4 regions of the Marinagarivorans sp. genome follow, and region 3 is predicted to be linked to each of the others. Evidence: predicted binding sites of a transcription regulator. Region 3 holds the regulator's gene; each other region holds the start of a gene.

Region 1 (4,217 bases), on a different contig from region 3:
GTCCGGATTACGCCGCGAGAAGAATACGATGGTTTTTCTGAGATTTTGTGTGATGACGAGCAAGCAGCGTTCGATCTGACCAGCCACCTCATTCAGCAAGGACATAAAACAATTGCCTTTGTTCGCGGAAACCCTGATTGTTTGTCTACAATTACGCGTTATGAAGGTTATAAGCGCGCCTTACTGAGCCATGGCTTAGCGCTTGACGAACTCTATGTTATGGATGGTACTTACGAGTTCAGTTCCGGGGTTGCTGCTGGAAAAGTCCTATTGCAAATGCCGATTCGTCCAACGGCGATTTTTTGCAGCAATGATGATATGGCGGCAGGAGTGCTTTCGGTAGCACACGACCTCAATATTCAGGTCCCTCAAGCATTGGCTATCGCGGGGTATGATGATTCGCCGTTAGCGAGCCAGTCGTGGCCAGCACTCACGTCAGTTAAGCAGCCAAATCGTCGAATGGCGGAAGTAGCTGCGAATAAGTTGATCGATAAAATAGAAAAAATTGAAAATCCTGATTATCCTCAGAACATGGCGTGCCAGGTGATGTACCGTAATTCTACCGAAGGTTGGCAGGCGAACCCCCTTAGCGTTAAAGCGACTTCTGAAACTGTTTAAGCAAAACAAAGCAAAACAAAGCAAAGTAAATCAAGGTAAAGCTAAACAAGTGCTTCAAGGAATGGGCGCGGCCTCTAGTTTGAAGTGACTCTTAGCAATAGCGATTTGATAAAGCTTGGGGGGCTTGTCCAAGCTGCTGCATGCGGCTTTAACGGCATTTCGCGTAGCTTCATCGCTGTTAATACCAAGGTACACGGCTCGTATACTACCTTTGGTTAACATTTTTTCATCCCTACAGGGGTCGTCTGTTTTTCTAAATGATGCGTTTTTTGGCATTAATGCTCGCCATTCGCGCTCTTCCGATAAAAAGCTGGGCTTTGATAGTAGGTTTTTAGGGAAGCGTTGGCTTGGGTTAACGGCCAGGTTATAGAGTAGCTGATTGAGTTGTTCTTTAAGGGTAGTTAGTTGTGGGCGCTCGTTGGTGTATTGCACGCGCTGAACCTGCTCTAAGCCATTCTCGGCATCGGGTATTACGCTAATGGCGATGCCTTTATGCTGGTCCGCAAATCTATCCCAGGCCGTCGGTAGATCTGGCGATGCACAAAAACAGCAGGTACGTACCGATTCAACAAACATTTGCCACTTTTGTAAAGAGGCATGTAGCTGCTCTTCTTTCTGCGAGACCATTCGGTTGAGTAGATCTTTTAATACGTTTTCAGCTTCCTGCGGTGAATTAAAACGGCCCTCATCGCGCCATCGGTTAATGGCTGTTATTAGCGGAGTGTCGCCTTTTGGTTTTTCATCACTGAAAATAAGTGAAGTTGATAGCTTCACGGCAGCATCAAGTAGTTCTTTGCTGCTAAATGGAATGGCGCATTTACCATTCATCTCAAAAGGAGATGAATAATGATTGGGGCTACTCCATAGCAAGCTTTGTGAGCGAAGTATGGCGAGGCCTGCGTCAGCGCTGACGTATTTTATGAGGTGTTTTGGGCTCTCGGCGGTCACAGTCAGTCTCGTAGTCGTGAATCGATGTGTTGGTGTCCTTTTAAGAGTAGCTGGTGTTGCGCAACTCTGTACGCTTTTTGGGGAAATCAATAGTGTGTTGTTGGTTTAGGGCCGAGGAAAAAAATACTTTATCCAATAATACTTGCCTCTTGCCTCCTCAGCAGCGTTGCTCAAAGCGTTACATGCCTCGGTAACTGCTCCACGACATTATGCTCCTGCAATGTCTAATAAGGGGCTCCTGCCCCGATGCGTTACCCTAATGACCTATGTCCTATAGGCCCCGGCATGCGCCCCTTCGAGCGCCTTGCTGAGAAAGCAGGAGCCCTCGCCTAATTGGACAAACTATTATTGCCTCGCCCCTTATGTCGCTTGAGTCAACAGGTGGGTGGCTTGTCGCCAGTATCAACAAGGCTGTTTTTGCGTCAGCCGGCAGGTTGCATGTCGATCTAAATTCCTGTCATCCCCTTGCGCTAATCGAACTCGAGGCTAAAATACGCCGAGATTGTGCTCAGCGTATTTGCTATTACTGTTCTATAGAGGGTTTGCCATGCAGTTTTTAGGTTCTCATGTGTTATCGGTTGATCAGTTTGAGCGGTGCGATATCGAACGTGTATTTGGCGTTGCAGACTCGATGGTACCTTACGCTTCGCGGGCCAAGGTTACGCGTGTGTTAGAGGGCGCCATTCTGGGTAATATGTTTTTTGAACCCAGCACGCGAACACGGGTAAGCTTTGGTTGTGCGTTTAACCTGCTGGGCGGAAATGTTCGTGAAACCACAGGTTTCCAAAGCTCTGCAATCGCAAAAGGGGAGTCTCTGTACGATACCGCACGCGTGTTATCCGGTTACAGCGATGTGATTTGCATGCGCCATCCAGAGCCTGGCTCTGTGGCTGAATTCGCCGAGGCGAGCCGTGTGCCCGTAATTAACGGTGGTGATGGTGCTAATGAGCATCCGAGTCAAGCGTTGCTAGATCTTTATACTATCCGTAAGGAATTAGAGGATAAGGGTCGCTCTCTCGATAGTTTACGCATTGCCATGATCGGTGATTTGAAACATGGTCGTACCGTGCATTCCTTGTGCCGTTTACTGGCCCTATTTAAAGAGGTTCAGGTTGTTTTGGTCTCGCCTGACGAGCTGGCGATGCCAGAGAAATACATTGAACATTTACGCGAGGCGGGGCACCGCGTCACGATCTCGTCGGACCTATCCAACAGTATTCGCGATGTTGATATTGTGTATTCAACACGGATTCAAGAAGAGCGCTTTAGCAGTAAAGAAGAAGCCGATCTTTATCGCGGACGTTTTCGTTTGAATCAAGCGATTTATACGCAGTACTGCGAGCCTAATACCGTCATTATGCATCCGTTACCTCGCGACTCGCGTGCTGATGCCAATGAGCTCGATAACGACCTTAATCAAAACCCTAACTTAGCGATTTTTCGACAGGCGGATAATGGAGTGTTGGTTAGGATGGCATTGTTCTCGTTAATTTTAGGTGTGGAGAATGATGTTGAAAAGCATGCTAAACCGGTAGGTTGGTATCATCGTCGATCGTTGCTTTGATGTTGAAGTAATGGTAACTATTCAGGTGGGTTAAAAATAATGCCGACCTAAAAGGCGAATTGATTGTTTTCTGGGCATTCAAGCGTCGGGAGCGCTTGCATAGCGCCCAGGGATGGCTTGAGCGGCCCAGAAAATGATCAATTTGCCGGCCTATCTGAGCATGGCTGAATAGTTACAAATAATGCAGCTTGTGGTGAAAATGACGTCAAGTCAGAGAGGAAAAAAACGCCGAATCTGGTTCTTAAGTGCCAAATAAATTAAATTATCAGCATAAAGTATGACTTTTGTCATGTATTGACCGGTATAACCCATTACAATCAAGCTGTAGTCTATTGTTGTGGGTTGTACTGATGTCTAATTTTCGCTTCACTCTCAAATCGTTTCTGCTTTTACCTTTTATACGCCAATCGACGGCAGCCTCTGTTTTCTCGCGCAGCACATTACCCTTGGAGTGGGAATTACCTTTCCATGCACGAACATCTCGACATCGAGGCTTAGCACTGGGCTTTAAGTTTAGTGTCTTGTTGGTGCTATTGCTGGCAATCGCTTGGAGCACAGCGTCTTCGGCCGATGACCGAGATGCTGCGAGCAAGCAAACAGAGCAGTGGTTAATGGCAAAATACGATACCAATGGCGATAGTATTATTTCGGTGGATGAAATTAGCCAGAAGCGTGAAAAAATGTTTAGCCATATGGATGATAACGGCGATGGGCAGGTGAGTATGCAAGAGTATGCATTACTGGATGCAAAGAAGAGGGCGCTAATTGTACGTGCGCGCTTTTCTAAGTTAGACGCCAATGCTGACGGCAAGCTTACCGATGAAGAGTATATTCAATATTATGGGGCTTTTGGTGCCTTTGATTTAGACGGTAACGGTAAAATCACCTCGGCCGAAATAACCAGTGATACTGATGCGGCTTCAACACAGGTAGCGACCAGTACCGAGCCTAAATGTTTCTTGTGGTTGTGTGTGCGCTCAACAACCTATTAAGGGGCAAGGAAACAATATTTCATCCACTAATGCTTGATATCGACATCCTTACCTTCGTTGCTCAAAGCGTTACATGCCCCGGCATGCGCCCCTTT
Region 2 (4,217 bases), on a different contig from region 3:
ACAGGCTTTAACACCTACGATGGTGCAGCGGCAATAACCGACGAAGCTTATGGTCAAATTATTCTCACATCGCAACATGGTGATCCTATAACGGTATCGCGCGGTGCGACCGGCACGCTCGAAGATTTACAGGATTTGGGTTTCCGTGAAAGTGATGAAGCCGGTGTCGTTAAAGGTGTTGGCTTAGGTGCTACCGGTGCGGCACAGTCCTGGAATGTGGGTGATTTAACCATTAATGGCGTTGTTATTGATAATGACGATACGGATAGTTTACAAGGGAAAGTGAATGCCATTAATGAGCAAAGCGACGAGAGTGGCGTGGTTGCGCAAGCTTTTGCCTCTCTATCTATCGATATTAGTACAGCCGATTTAACACTGGTCTCGGCGGCTTCGGATAACCTTACGATCAATGGTGTGACGATAGACTTAGGCCTTTCTGGCAATTCGACAGCATCCGATATTGTCGATGGTTTTAATGCCAATACGGATTTAACCGGCATTACTGCAAGCTTGTCGGGTACGCGCATTATGCTGGAATCTGATCAGGGCTCTATTAATATTACGAGCCCTACGGCTAACAGTATTATCGCCAGTGGTACCGCATTAGCCGGGGCGAATTTCCAGTCATACATTACATCAAGTGCGGGCACTTTGATTAACTCCAGCGTGGCGGCAACCTCGGGGATGACACTCGTGGTTGAGGCCGGTTTAAAATTGGTTTCTACCAATGATCAGCCGATCAGTATTGAGCTTGGAGATAACGCGGATTCGCAAACATTAGGGTTAATTGAGGCGAACTCAACCGCGGGGGGGCGTTTCGGTACGGCGCTTTCCAGTGTGAGTGTCGATACGGTATCCAAAGCACAGAAAGCCATTGGTGTTGTGGATAATGCGTTAGATTCGATTAACGATGTGCGATCACAGCTGGGTGCGGTGAATAACCGGCTCGACTTCACCATTAATAATTTACTTGTGGTCTCTGAAAATACCTCGGCGGCTAAGTCACGGATTATGGATGCCGATTTTGCGGCCGAAACAGCGGCACTGAGTCGGGCGCAAGTCTTGCAGCAGGCATCGCAAGCCATGCTAGCGCAAGCTAACGCGGCATCGCAGCAAGTACTGCAGTTACTACAAGGTTAATAGAAACCTACAGGTATATAGATGCAGCATGAAGTTTTGGGGTAGAGCGGTATTGATTATTTCAGGTTTTATAGACATTTTTGGACGTGGGTAGTAATACGTGCTGATGGAGTCAGCCGTGGTTGCCACCGGAAGGTTATTAAGGAAAGCAATGTGTGAGGATTGTGTTATGACAAGGAATGTGGCGCCGAGGGAGACGATCAAAAACAGGGGGCGCTGGCGAAGTCGGCGCTTGTTTCTTTTATCTTTAGGTTCAGCATCTCATGCCACGGCTAGTTGGCTTCAGCCGCTATAAGTAGGGGCTTCCAGGGTGTTGTACAGCACTAAAAAATGCACTTAGGCTGCTCGCGCTAGCGTAGCGGCATATTTTTGTGTAAAAAAAGTTAAAGTTATTTGCCTCCAGGCCGAAAAGTTGGTTAGAAGCGCTCAATAAGAGCATCTTCAAATTGAATGAGTGTAGATCTCTGCACTCGAGAGACTATCGGTGAGGAGGCTACCATGCCACTTTATATCAATACCAACGTATCATCTCTGAATGCACAGCGTCAGCTGAACAAAGCAGGTATGGGCGTTGACACTGCAATGGAACGCTTGTCTTCGGGTAGCAGAATCAACTCTGCCGCGGATGACGCCGCAGGCCTTGCAATTTCAAACCGTCAAACATCACAGATCCGAGGCTTGGATCAAGCTGTGCGAAACGCGAATGATGGTATTTCGCTGATCCAAACGGCTGAAGGTGCGCTGTCTGAAACCACCAACATCTTGCAGCGTATGCGCGAACTGTCTATTCAGTCGGCTAACGGCATCTATGGTGATAATGACCGCGCCACTCTGGATGCAGAGGTGCAGCAGCTGGTATCGGAATTAGACCGTATTGCGGAAACGACTTCTTTTAACGGTCAAAATATTCTAGATGGCAGCACCGGCAAAATTGATCTTCAGGTGGGCGCGCAAGCGGATCAAACCGTGGGTTTTGAAGTGGGTGCGGTGGATGCTGATACCCTGGGCATGGGCTCGCTCAGTGCCGATGTTGTCGGTGATGAAATTTCTGCAACGTTCAATACTGTTTCTTTATCGGATCAAGATGTTTTGATTAACGGCCAAGCGGTGGGCGCAATTTCAGCGGGTTCAACCGTTGAAGATTTAGTGACCAAGATTAATGACAATGTTAATGGTATTACCGCCGAAACAGCGGTAGAGCTAACAGCGTCGAGTGTAGGTACTGGTGTTGTTGGAACAGCGGCTTCAACGGTCACATTGACGAATAATGACGGTACGACCCAGTCGATTGAGATTGAAAATACAGATAGCTTGCAAGAATATGCTGACGCTGTGAATGAAGGTTTCGGTGGTCGTGTTAGCGCAACCATTAGTGATGATGGCAAATTAAGTATGTCCGCCGAAGGCGCACAAACAATAGCCGTTACGGGCACAGATACCACCGGTACCGATGGTGCAGCGCAAGCAAAATTAATTTTAACCTCTGATAGCGGCGATGATATTACGATTGAGCGCGGCGCTACCGGCACCATGACCGACCTGAATAATTTGGGTTTTCGTGAAATGGATTCCGGTGGTGTTATTGAGGGCGTAGGTTTGGTGGCTACATCCGCCGGCGCCAATGAAGCGCTTACCGCCGGTGACCTGACCATTAACGGCACTGTAATTGATCATACCGATACGGATAGCTTGCAAGGTAAAATCGATAACATTAATGCTGTTTCAGATGAGACTGGTGTAACCGCCAAGGCTTATTCAACGGCCAGTATTGATATGACAAGCTTTGTGGCGACGGGTGCTGCTACTGCCAACAACCTTGAGATCAATGGTATTCAAGTTGGTTTGACTTTGACGAATACCGGTTCAACAGAAGATGTTGTTACTCAGCTAAATACCTTTACAGACCAAACCGGTGTTTCGGCAAGGTTACAGGGTACGAGTATTGTCCTAGAGTCTGACCAAGGCGCGATTAATATTAGCAACGCTACAGCGAATACTTTCTTTGGTTCTTCAACGGGTATTGAATCGGTTACTAAAGCCACCATTACTACGGCTTCTGCGACAGGTACTTTTGCTGAAGCCACAGCAACCATGACTTCGGCTACAGCCTTTACCGCTGAAGCGGGCTTGAAACTGGTCAGCGAAAATGGCAACCCTATTAGCGTTGAATTAAAAGACGGTTTCGATAATGCGCGCCTAGGCTTGAAAGAGTCGAATAATCTCGGTGAAGGGTCATTCGGTACATCGCTTTCATCCATCAGTATTGATACCGCAGCGAACGCTCAAAAGGCGATCAGCGTGATCGATAATGCATTGGAGACAGTGAACGACATTCGATCTGATTTGGGTGCGGTCAGTAACCGTCTCGACTTTACCATTTCGAACTTGTCCAACGTATCTGAGAATACATCGGCCGCACGTTCACGGATTATGGATGCGGATTTCGCGGCGGAAACGGCAGCATTAAGTCGTTCGCAAGTTCTACAGCAAGCTTCACAGGCCATGTTGGCTCAGGCGAATTCTCGTCCTCAACAAGTCTTGTCGCTACTGCAGTAAGCTTAAAGGGCGAAAGCCCTTAGTAACAGGGATGTTTGGATACCGGAGAGGAGACTCTCCGGTTTATCTGGTTATAGAGAGGTAATTCTATGAATGATATCAGTGTTATTCGACCCAGTTTACCGGCAGTGCCGGTGGTGTCTAAAGCGCCGGTTTCAACTGTACCTGTTTCAACTGCACCTGTTGAGCAAAGCGGCAAAAGTTTACCGCCAACATCAATAGAGCCGGCGAAACCTGAACTGGTGGCGGCAAACAGCCCAGTCTCTGATGTGGAGGATGCTAATGAGGTCTCTGAACTTCAGCGCAATCGCGAAGCGGCGAGTAAAGCGCTAGAAGATGCGGTAGATACCGCAAATGAGTTCGTACAGACCGTACAGCGCGACTTACACTTCAGTATCGACGATGAATCTGAGCGCACAGTGGTTAAAGTTGTGGAGTCTAGCAGTGGCGATATTATTCGTCAGATTCCGAATGAAACCTTTCTGGAACTGGCACGAAAGATGAAAGAAAACGGAGAGGTC
Region 3 (4,217 bases):
TAGATATTACCGATGAAGACTACGATTTACCGCTCAAACCTACAGCGCCCAAACAGAATGTTGCCGATCCATTTTCGATTCCCGAGATGTCGCAAAATCGACAAGTGGCCAGTTTTGCCCAGCAAGTTAAAGCGCGTGGTTTAGATGATGATCATACGGCAGAGCAAAATAAACAATTGCATAGCCTGTACGACGAAATTGCCGAAATGCGCATGCTATTGGAAGAGCAAGTCTGGCAAAAACAATATGCTCCACGCGCAGAGTCAAACCTCTTAACCGGTCGCGCGCGACAGCTTGCTGCGCAGTTGGATCAATTAGGTTTGTCGCCGGCATTAGTAAAAAGCTTATTAGTGTGTGCCGACGATAATGAACGCCTGCCAAATTGCTGGCGCAAAGCGCTCGCTATGTTAGCGCGCAGGCTTCCTATCGACGCTAGAGACCCTATTGAGCAAGGCGGCACTTTTGCATTCGTCGGTCCAACCGGGGTTGGCAAAACGACAACTGTGGCGAAGTTAGCGGCGCGTTATGTACTTAATCATGGTCGTGGCAAAGTCGCGATTGTGACGACTGATACCTATCGCGTGGGCGCCCACGATCAGCTCAAAGCTTTAGGTCGTATTTTGCAGGTACCTGTTCGTTCTATTGAAGGGGAGCACCAACTCAATGCGGTGCTATCTAGCCTTAAGCAGTATGAGTTGGTGCTGGTTGATACGGCGGGATTCCGCCAGGGCGACCCAAAGCAAATAGAGCAGGAATCGCTGATCGATGCTTGTTCTGGGCTACAACGTATTTTGGTTTTGGCGGCTAATAGTCAGCAGCAAATACTTAAAGCTTCTTTGCATGCCTACAGCAGTAGCCCCTTACGCGGTTGCATATTTACTAAGCTGGATGAGTGCGCAAGTTTGGGAGAGGCCTTTGGCGCTGTTTGCAGCCACGAAGTACCGGTGTTGTATTCTGCTGCAGGCCAAGAAATTCCCGATGATATCCATGTGGTCTCATCGAGTGACTTAGTCGCGCAAGCCGTAAAATTGGCTCGCCAGTATGACAACAGTCGTCAGACGTTATCAGCTAACTGATGTACGGCCGTGCAAGCGCATAAGTAGCCTCTATACTTTATGAGGCACGTTGTTTTTTTTGTTAAGTCGGCCTTGTTGCAGGGTCGTAATTGGTCTTAAGGATGTCGAGTTTATGAGTAATCATCCCGTAAAAGTAATCGCTGTAACTGGCGGCAAAGGTGGCGTAGGCAAAACCAATCTATCGGTGAACTTAGGCATCGCTTTAGCCGAAATGCGTAGGCGAGTGGTACTTATGGATGCTGACTTAGGCTTGGCCAATGTCGATTTACTCTTGGGTTTGAATGCCCAGTTCAATTTGTCCGATGTATTAAGTGGTAAGCGCACCCTACAGCAAGTGATGTTGCATGGCCCCAGCGGTTTAAAAATAATTCCAGCTTCTTCAGGTGTGCAGAAGATGGCATCGTTATCGCCTGCAGAACATGCCGGTATTATCCATGCCTTTAGTCAAATTGCCGACCAGATGGACGTCTTGATTGTCGATACGGCGGCGGGTATTTCCGATACCGTTATTAGTTTTGTTCGCGCCGCACAAGAGGTTGTTGTTGTGGTTTGCGACGAGCCTTCTTCTATTACCGATGCCTACGCGCTAATGAAGGTCCTGAATAAGGAGCATGGCGTTACACGTTTTAGAGTCGTGGCTAATATGTGCCGTACCGTCGCCGAGGGGCAGCGTTTATTTGGCAAGCTAAATAGCGTTTGCGAGCGCTTCCTAGATGCATCTATTCAATATATTGGCGCTATCCCTTTTGATGAAAACTTACGCAAAGCGGTACAGGCCCGCAAACCCGTTTTAGAATTTGCGCCGCGCACTAAAGCATCGCAAGCGATTCGTATCGTGGCTCAAAAACTGGATCAATTGCCGGTACAGCGCAATGCAAAAGGACACTTAGAATTCTTTTTCGAGCGCCTGCTTTCTGTGAGCGGCCAGAATTAGTGGGTTTAGGGGCTCCTATGTACTCGCCAGCGCAAGTCAAACGCGACATCAACGTAGAGGATTACGCCTACCTTGTTAAGCGTATTGCCTACCATATGGTGGCGCGTATGCCGGCCTCGGTTCAAGTCGACGACTTAATTCAAGCAGGTATGGTGGGGTTGCTTGAGGCAGCACAGAAATTTCAAGATGATAAAGGCGCCGTTTTTGAAACCTATGCCGGTATTCGCATTCGCGGTGCAATTGTGGATGAGATGCGGCGGGGTGATTGGGCTCCGCGGTCGGTGCACCGTAATTCAAGACGAATCAACGAAGCTATTTTAAAAATAGAAGCGCAGACCGGTTCAGATGCGACCGATGTTCAAGTCGCCAACGTACTTGAAGTGAGCTTGGACGAATACCACAGCATGGCTCAGGATTGCGCCAGCACTAAATTATTCAGCTATGAAGATACTTTTGATGAGGAGGGAGACGAATTACTCACCTCCGAAGACTCTCGTCAGCATCAAAACCCTGCGGATACGGCACAGAAACAGGCTCTAAAGGCGGCGTTAACACAAGTGATTTCAGGCTTGAAAGAGCGAGAGCAAATGGTGCTCAGCTTATATTACGAACAAGAGTTAAACCTTAAAGAAATTGGTGAAGTCTTGGGGGTCAGCGAATCCCGGGTAAGCCAGATACTTAGCCAAACCGCCATGCGTATCCGTTCGCGCATGAGTGACTGGCAGCGACAGTAACCGTCCTCTCTATTTTCTGAATTACGCCAAAGCCACAAAAAAGCACGATTACCCCTCTTAAAAAGTCTTCTTCTTGAACAAATTATGTCGATGTGAATTGTATTTTTGGTGCCTTTCTTACGGACTTTCATTTCTCCTCGACTAAATTACAAGGAAAACTGGCTAGCTGCAGTTGACGAGCTAGACTTACGGTTACTTAACACGGATTTATCGCTTTTGTTTATGAACTGCCAGATGTTTGGGCGGAACATGATTGAAGGCTCCAACCGTTAATTAAAACTCAGGGTATTCCGTTTGCGGAGGTTGCATTGGACAAGAATATGAAAATCCTAATCGTTGATGATTTTTCAACAATGCGCAGGATTATTAAAAATCTTCTTAGGGACTTAGGCTTCACCAATACGCAGGAAGCGGATGATGGTGCAACGGCATTGCCAATGTTAAAAAGTGGCGATTTTGATTTTCTCGTCACCGATTGGAATATGCCGGGCATGACGGGCATAGAACTTTTAAAGCACGTACGCGCGGATGAACGACTCGTCACGCTGCCTGTTTTAATGGTGACGGCTGAAGCTAAGCGGGATCAAATTATTGAAGCCGCACAAGCTGGGGTAAACGGTTATGTGGTTAAGCCGTTTACAGCGCAGGTGCTCAAAGAAAAAATCGACAAAATCTTTGAACGCGTGGGCTAGTCCTTAGGGGTTAGTTTCTATTGCTTGTAAGGCGTTAAAATATGGAATCAACAGATAACTGGCATCACAACGAACGCTTCCTCGGGGAATTAAAAGACCGATCGGCGATACTTGTGGAGCAGCTGCAAAAAGATGATTACGAAGAAGCCTCGGCGGTTATTCGATCCATAATGGATTCCCGCGATGAACATTTATTTAATTCTGTCGGTCAATTAACGCGTGCATTACACAGCGCGATTGTTAATTTCAACGTAGATTCAGACGTTCAAAAAACCAGTGTCGGAAGTAACGATAGCGAAATGCAAGATGTTTCTGATCGTTTGAACTATGTCATAAAGATGACACAGGATGCTGCTGAAAAAACGATGGATCGCGTGGAGGCTGCTGCTCCCATCGCATTAAATTTGGGGTGCGAAGCAAAAACTCTAAAAGAAGAATGGGATAAATTGCGGCGCCGTGAAGTGAGTAAAGAAGAGTTTGCCGAGCTCTACGGTCGGATTGATGGGTTTCTATTGCAAATGACATTAGGCGCCGACGAACTCAATGAAAACCTACAGGCCATTATTCTAGAGCAAGGTTTTCAAGATTTAACCGGCCAGGTGCTTAAAAAAGTAATTGGTCTAGTCACCGATGTTGAAAATGAATTAGTCAACCTAATGCGTATCGCGGGTAAAGTTGAAGCTGTCACAGGCATCACGCGTGACGATAATTCGCCTAAGGCAAAAAAAGCCATTTTGCCTTGCGAAGCCGAAGGCCCACAAATCCATGCAGATACACGTGA
Region 4 (4,217 bases), on a different contig from region 3:
GGTGTGTTTGCGGGCTAATATCTATTTTTATGAGCTTTCGTGGAAAATATTTTGCCCCAAATTGGAATCTTTTTTTATTTTTTGGGTGCAGAAATTAAAATCGTAGCGTCATTAGGTTGCACTATTTTAGTGAAGGCTTGATTGTGCTGAGGTCAACTTGCAGTCTTAATGAGTGTAAAGGATAGAGCGGGGGCGTATTTTATACGCCAAGTGCGCGGAGAATTCGGTTAAAGCCTGTAGGGGGGCGACTAACAATAAGAACGGAGACATTATCACGTCCGCCATTATCTAGCGCGGCTTGCACTAAAGATTCAACGGCAGATGGGATTTCAGTGTGTGCACTTAAAATGTCGCAAATGGCTTGATCTCCGACGGCGTCTGTCAAGCCATCGCTGCACAGAAGGAGCCAGTCACCCTTGCGCCATTCCCTGTCAACGGTTTCAACATTAACACTGGCGAGCTCTAGTGAGCCTAAGCATTGCGTGATTACGTTGCGTTCGGGGTGAGTATTTAGTTCTTTTGCTGTAATCGCGCCAGCCTGATAAAGCATCTGGACGTAAGAATGGTCAGTCGTGAGCTGTTCCAGTTGACGACCAAGTTGGCTGTGTGTCCATAGGTAAGCGCGACTATCGCCAACCCAGGCAACTTGATATTGTGTTCCGCTGGATTGTACTGCAACGATGGTGGAGCCCATGCCGCGGTACTGAGGTTGTTCAGTGGCCTCATCTAGCACAGCTTTGTGGGCGCGCTGAATGGCCTCACTTAAGCTTGCGCCAGCTTCTATGGACTCTTCGATCGTATTATTGGCGACGGCACTGGCAACTTCACCGGAAGCGTGACCTCCCATACCATCTGCCACAGCCCAAAGTTTAAGCGAAGGGCTTGCAAGTAGGGCGTCCTCATTATTATTTCGGACTAAACCAACATCGGTTTTGGCATTGTAATAGGGTAGCGGCATGCGTTGAGGTTGCGACAGAGAAGCGCTTAAGTCCAGTTGTTATCTTATTAGACGGAGCCTAAACCAAAAAAGTGGACTTGTCAGTCGAAAAATAAAAGAATGTGATCTTGCTGGTGGTATTTACAGGTGTTTGGTATAAAGTCGACTACACAGCAAAAAGACTGGGTTAGGAAATAATAAGATTATGCTTCAGTTGCGTTTTACGAATTCAGCAAAGCCAGCCATGTGGCTGGTCGCACCGAAATATAGCTTTGGTGCCCAACATGATTGCGATTGTGTGCTTGCCCAGGCGGGGGTTGTTCCTCATCATGCCGATATTATTGTTGAAGGCGAGGCGGTCTCTTTGGTTCGCATTGACAGCAGCGCTGTCATTCAGGTTAACGGTCATACTGTGGCCGCAAGCCAAATTTTGAAACCCGGAGACTCAATTCTTATGGGGGACGCAGAGCTAGCAATTGCTGATCCCAAAAAAGAAGGTCCCAAAAAGGGCTTTTCAGATAAGACGAACCTGCGCGTAGCTTTGAATTTAAAAAGTACGCCCGAAGGGCAGAGTGAAGCGCTTTGGCACCTACGGCCTCTCAATACCACGCTAGCCAATAGCGAAGGCTTTGATCTGTTTGGGGCTATGTTATTGGGTCGTTCAAAAGAGTGCGATATTTGTATTCCCGCTTCGCACTTATCTCGCAAGCATGCCAAGTTTATTGTGTCAGACGCTGGAGGCTTGACCGTAGAAGATTTAGGCTCTTCAAATGGTACTTTTATCAATGGCGCTAGAATAGAGCGGATATCATTGCATCATGGCGATGAGGTGAGCTTCGATACGTTGCGTTTTCGCGTAGAGGCTGCAAGCAATGTTGAAGATGTAACAACACTGAGGGCTGCGCTGGATGAAACCCAGATCCGGCAAGCCGTAACTCCTCAGCATATTGAGCGACAAAAAAAATCGGGCGCCAATCGCAAGTCTCCCCCTGTGCGACCTAGGCTGAGCAACGCCCGCTCTAGCTCTCATGATGATTCTTCGATCGGCGATACAGTTAAACTATTACTGGGTGCGGGCACCGTGATTGGCGTTGTCGCATGGCTAGCGTGGTTTTTATTGACATAAAGTATTATTTGGTCTGTAAATCCTTTGGTGTATAGCCACTAATTATTAAAATTTATTGAATGACGGCCGTTAACTAGGCATAACCTGCTTTAGGAGGCCGTCATGAATATCACACCAAATCATCAATCCTTAGTTTCTCGCCAACTTGGCGTTAATGTTTCTAACTCCCCAAAGAGCAAGGATGATGATGCGGCTGCAGCGAAGCCTGCGCAATCAACGGATGTCCAGCATTCCTCTATTCGTGTATCGCTTAGCCAAGCTTCAATTGAGGCTTCTCGCGTTAGCGAAACAAATGCGATATCACCTACTCAAACTGAAAAGCCCGCAAACAATCCTTTCGCCAACAATATACTCAATGCTATTAATGGCCAGCTTGCTGTGGATGTCGCTGATGGTGCCAATCAAGAGGAATTGCAGTCTCGTTTAGAGGCTGGCTTAAGCGGTTTTTTGAGCGGTTTCAATGAGGCATTTGAGCAACTGTCTGCATTATCAGAGTTTTCGGGTGATATTCGGGCCGATGTCCTTGATACAAAAAGTCAAGTGCTTGCAGGCTTGGCCGAGAGTGCCGAGCAGCTCGGCTTAGACCCCAGCGCCATAGTCCAAGCACAAAAAGAACTCGATACGCAGCTATCAGAACAGGGAGCCCGCCCGGAACAACCCGAAACGCAGGTGTTGAGTACCGGTGGAGCGCAACTCGAGTCATTTAATGCCTTTAGCGCGAGTCAAAATACTTTCACGTTTGAGCTAGAAACGGCTGATGGGGATAAAATTCAAATTCTAGTGGATTCCCTCAAGGCAGCTCAGCTTCAAGTGGACGATAAGGACGCATCGGGTCAAATAGCACAGAAAAATCAATTTGAATTTACCGTGGAAGGCGAGCTAGACAGTGACGAGCTAAAAGCTATTAATGATTTATTGAATCAAGTGAATGCTGTAAGTGAAAGCTTTTTTGGCGGTAATGTTGAGCAGGCTTTTGATCAGGCTTTAAATATGGGATTCAATAGTGAAGAGATTCAAAGCTTTTCTCTAAAGCTAACGCAAACAAGCTTTACCCAAGTGCAAAGTACATACGGAGCGGATACCGCTTATAGGCCCGAGGGCGAGCAAGGCCCTGCAGAACCCAGCAAGAATCTAGTGCATGTGGGTCATTTTTTGCAAGAGCTTGAAAAGGCGAATTTATTGGCAGAACAAATGGGGCAGCAGCTAAGTTTAGTGACTGAACTTGCCGATCAAATAAGTAATGCAAAGGGTACTGGTCAGGCAAGCATTTCAGATTTTGTTAATCGCTTAGGGGCTTAGTTTAAGGTCTAGTTTAGGGCATGCTTTAGGTAATAGTTTAGAGAATAATCTTTTGCTAGGAGTGGTCAATAAAAGAAAGCCCTGCTATAGGGCATCTTTTATTGCGCACTATGAATTGTGTTTACACGGTAGCGCCAATACGCCACGGGTTAAATTCGTTAATGCCGTAGCCTAGATTTTCGCTTTTAGGTGCCTTGCCTGAAGCTACGGCAAGTATTTCATTAAAGATATGAAGTCCGCATTCGGCTACGCTTTGTTGGCCGCTAATAATCTCGCCGCAATTGATGTCGATATCCTCACCCATTTGTTCATACAGCGCATTATTGCTTCCGAGTTTGATGCACGGTACAGGCTTAAACCCAAAGGCCGAGCCACGCCCAGTGGTGAAGCAAATTATATTGGCGCCTGATGCAACTTGGCCTGTGACAGAGACTGGATCAAAGCCAGGGCTATCCATAAAAACCAAGCCTTTGGCTACGGCAGGTTCGCCATATAAATACACGGCTTGCAGTGCCGTTGTACCGCTTTTAGATTGTGCCCCCAGAGACTTTTCGGCGATAGTGGTTAGGCCGCCTAATTTGTTTCCCGGGGAGGGGTTGTTGTTTAGCTCAAAGCCGTTACTTTGTGTGTAGTCTTCCCACCATTTAATTCTATCCAGAACATCATTAGCTACGGCAGGCGAAACAGCGCGTTGTGTTAACAGGTGCTCTGCGCCATAAATTTCGGGGGTTTCTGAATAAATTACGGTGGCGCCCTGGGCTACTAGTAAATCGGCAGCGGCGCCCAGCGCTGGATTAGCCGTTACGCCAGAAAATGCATCGGAACCGCCGCACTGCAAAGCTACCGTTAAATGGT

What was found. The regulator FliA, encoded in region 3, starts transcription of late flagellar genes. The targets are predictions, from matches to a motif close to TAAAGTTATNNNNNNNNCGGCCGATANCC.
Region 1: a site for FliA is predicted at 1,669-1,697, ahead of AC3A8L_RS15835 (DUF2971 domain-containing protein). Genes of this name have one in related genera too.
Region 2: a site for FliA is predicted at 1,525-1,553, ahead of AC3A8L_RS08210 (flagellin N-terminal helical domain-containing protein). Genes of this name have one in related genera too.
Region 4: a site for FliA is predicted at 2,110-2,138, ahead of AC3A8L_RS00885 (DUF5610 domain-containing protein). Genes of this name have one in related genera too.

The regions. Positions count from the first base shown of each region.
Region 1 is NZ_CEXWTU010000175.1:74-4,290, reverse strand. Features, by position in the region: gene AC3A8L_RS15840 (LacI family DNA-binding transcriptional regulator) at 1-618, shown strand, start outside; gene AC3A8L_RS15835 (DUF2971 domain-containing protein) at 673-1,566, opposite strand; gene AC3A8L_RS15830 (aspartate carbamoyltransferase) at 2,114-3,130, shown strand; gene AC3A8L_RS15825 (EF-hand domain-containing protein) at 3,481-4,122, shown strand.
Region 2 is NZ_CEXWTU010000052.1:17,665-21,881, forward strand. Features, by position in the region: gene AC3A8L_RS08205 (flagellin N-terminal helical domain-containing protein) at 1-1,140, shown strand, start outside; gene AC3A8L_RS08210 (flagellin N-terminal helical domain-containing protein) at 1,639-3,696, shown strand; gene AC3A8L_RS08215 (flagellar protein FlaG) at 3,786-4,217, shown strand, end outside.
Region 3 is NZ_CEXWTU010000012.1:35,135-39,351, reverse strand. Features, by position in the region: gene flhF (flagellar biosynthesis GTPase FlhF) at 1-1,076, shown strand, start outside; gene AC3A8L_RS03000 (MinD/ParA family protein) at 1,189-2,010, shown strand; gene AC3A8L_RS02995 (RNA polymerase sigma factor FliA) at 2,028-2,744, shown strand; gene cheY (chemotaxis response regulator CheY) at 3,053-3,436, shown strand; gene AC3A8L_RS02985 (protein phosphatase CheZ) at 3,478-4,217, shown strand, end outside.
Region 4 is NZ_CEXWTU010000003.1:51,021-55,237, forward strand. Features, by position in the region: gene AC3A8L_RS00875 (Stp1/IreP family PP2C-type Ser/Thr phosphatase) at 200-958, opposite strand; gene AC3A8L_RS00880 (FHA domain-containing protein) at 1,143-2,063, shown strand; gene AC3A8L_RS00885 (DUF5610 domain-containing protein) at 2,166-3,362, shown strand; gene AC3A8L_RS00890 (UxaA family hydrolase) at 3,484-4,217, opposite strand, start outside.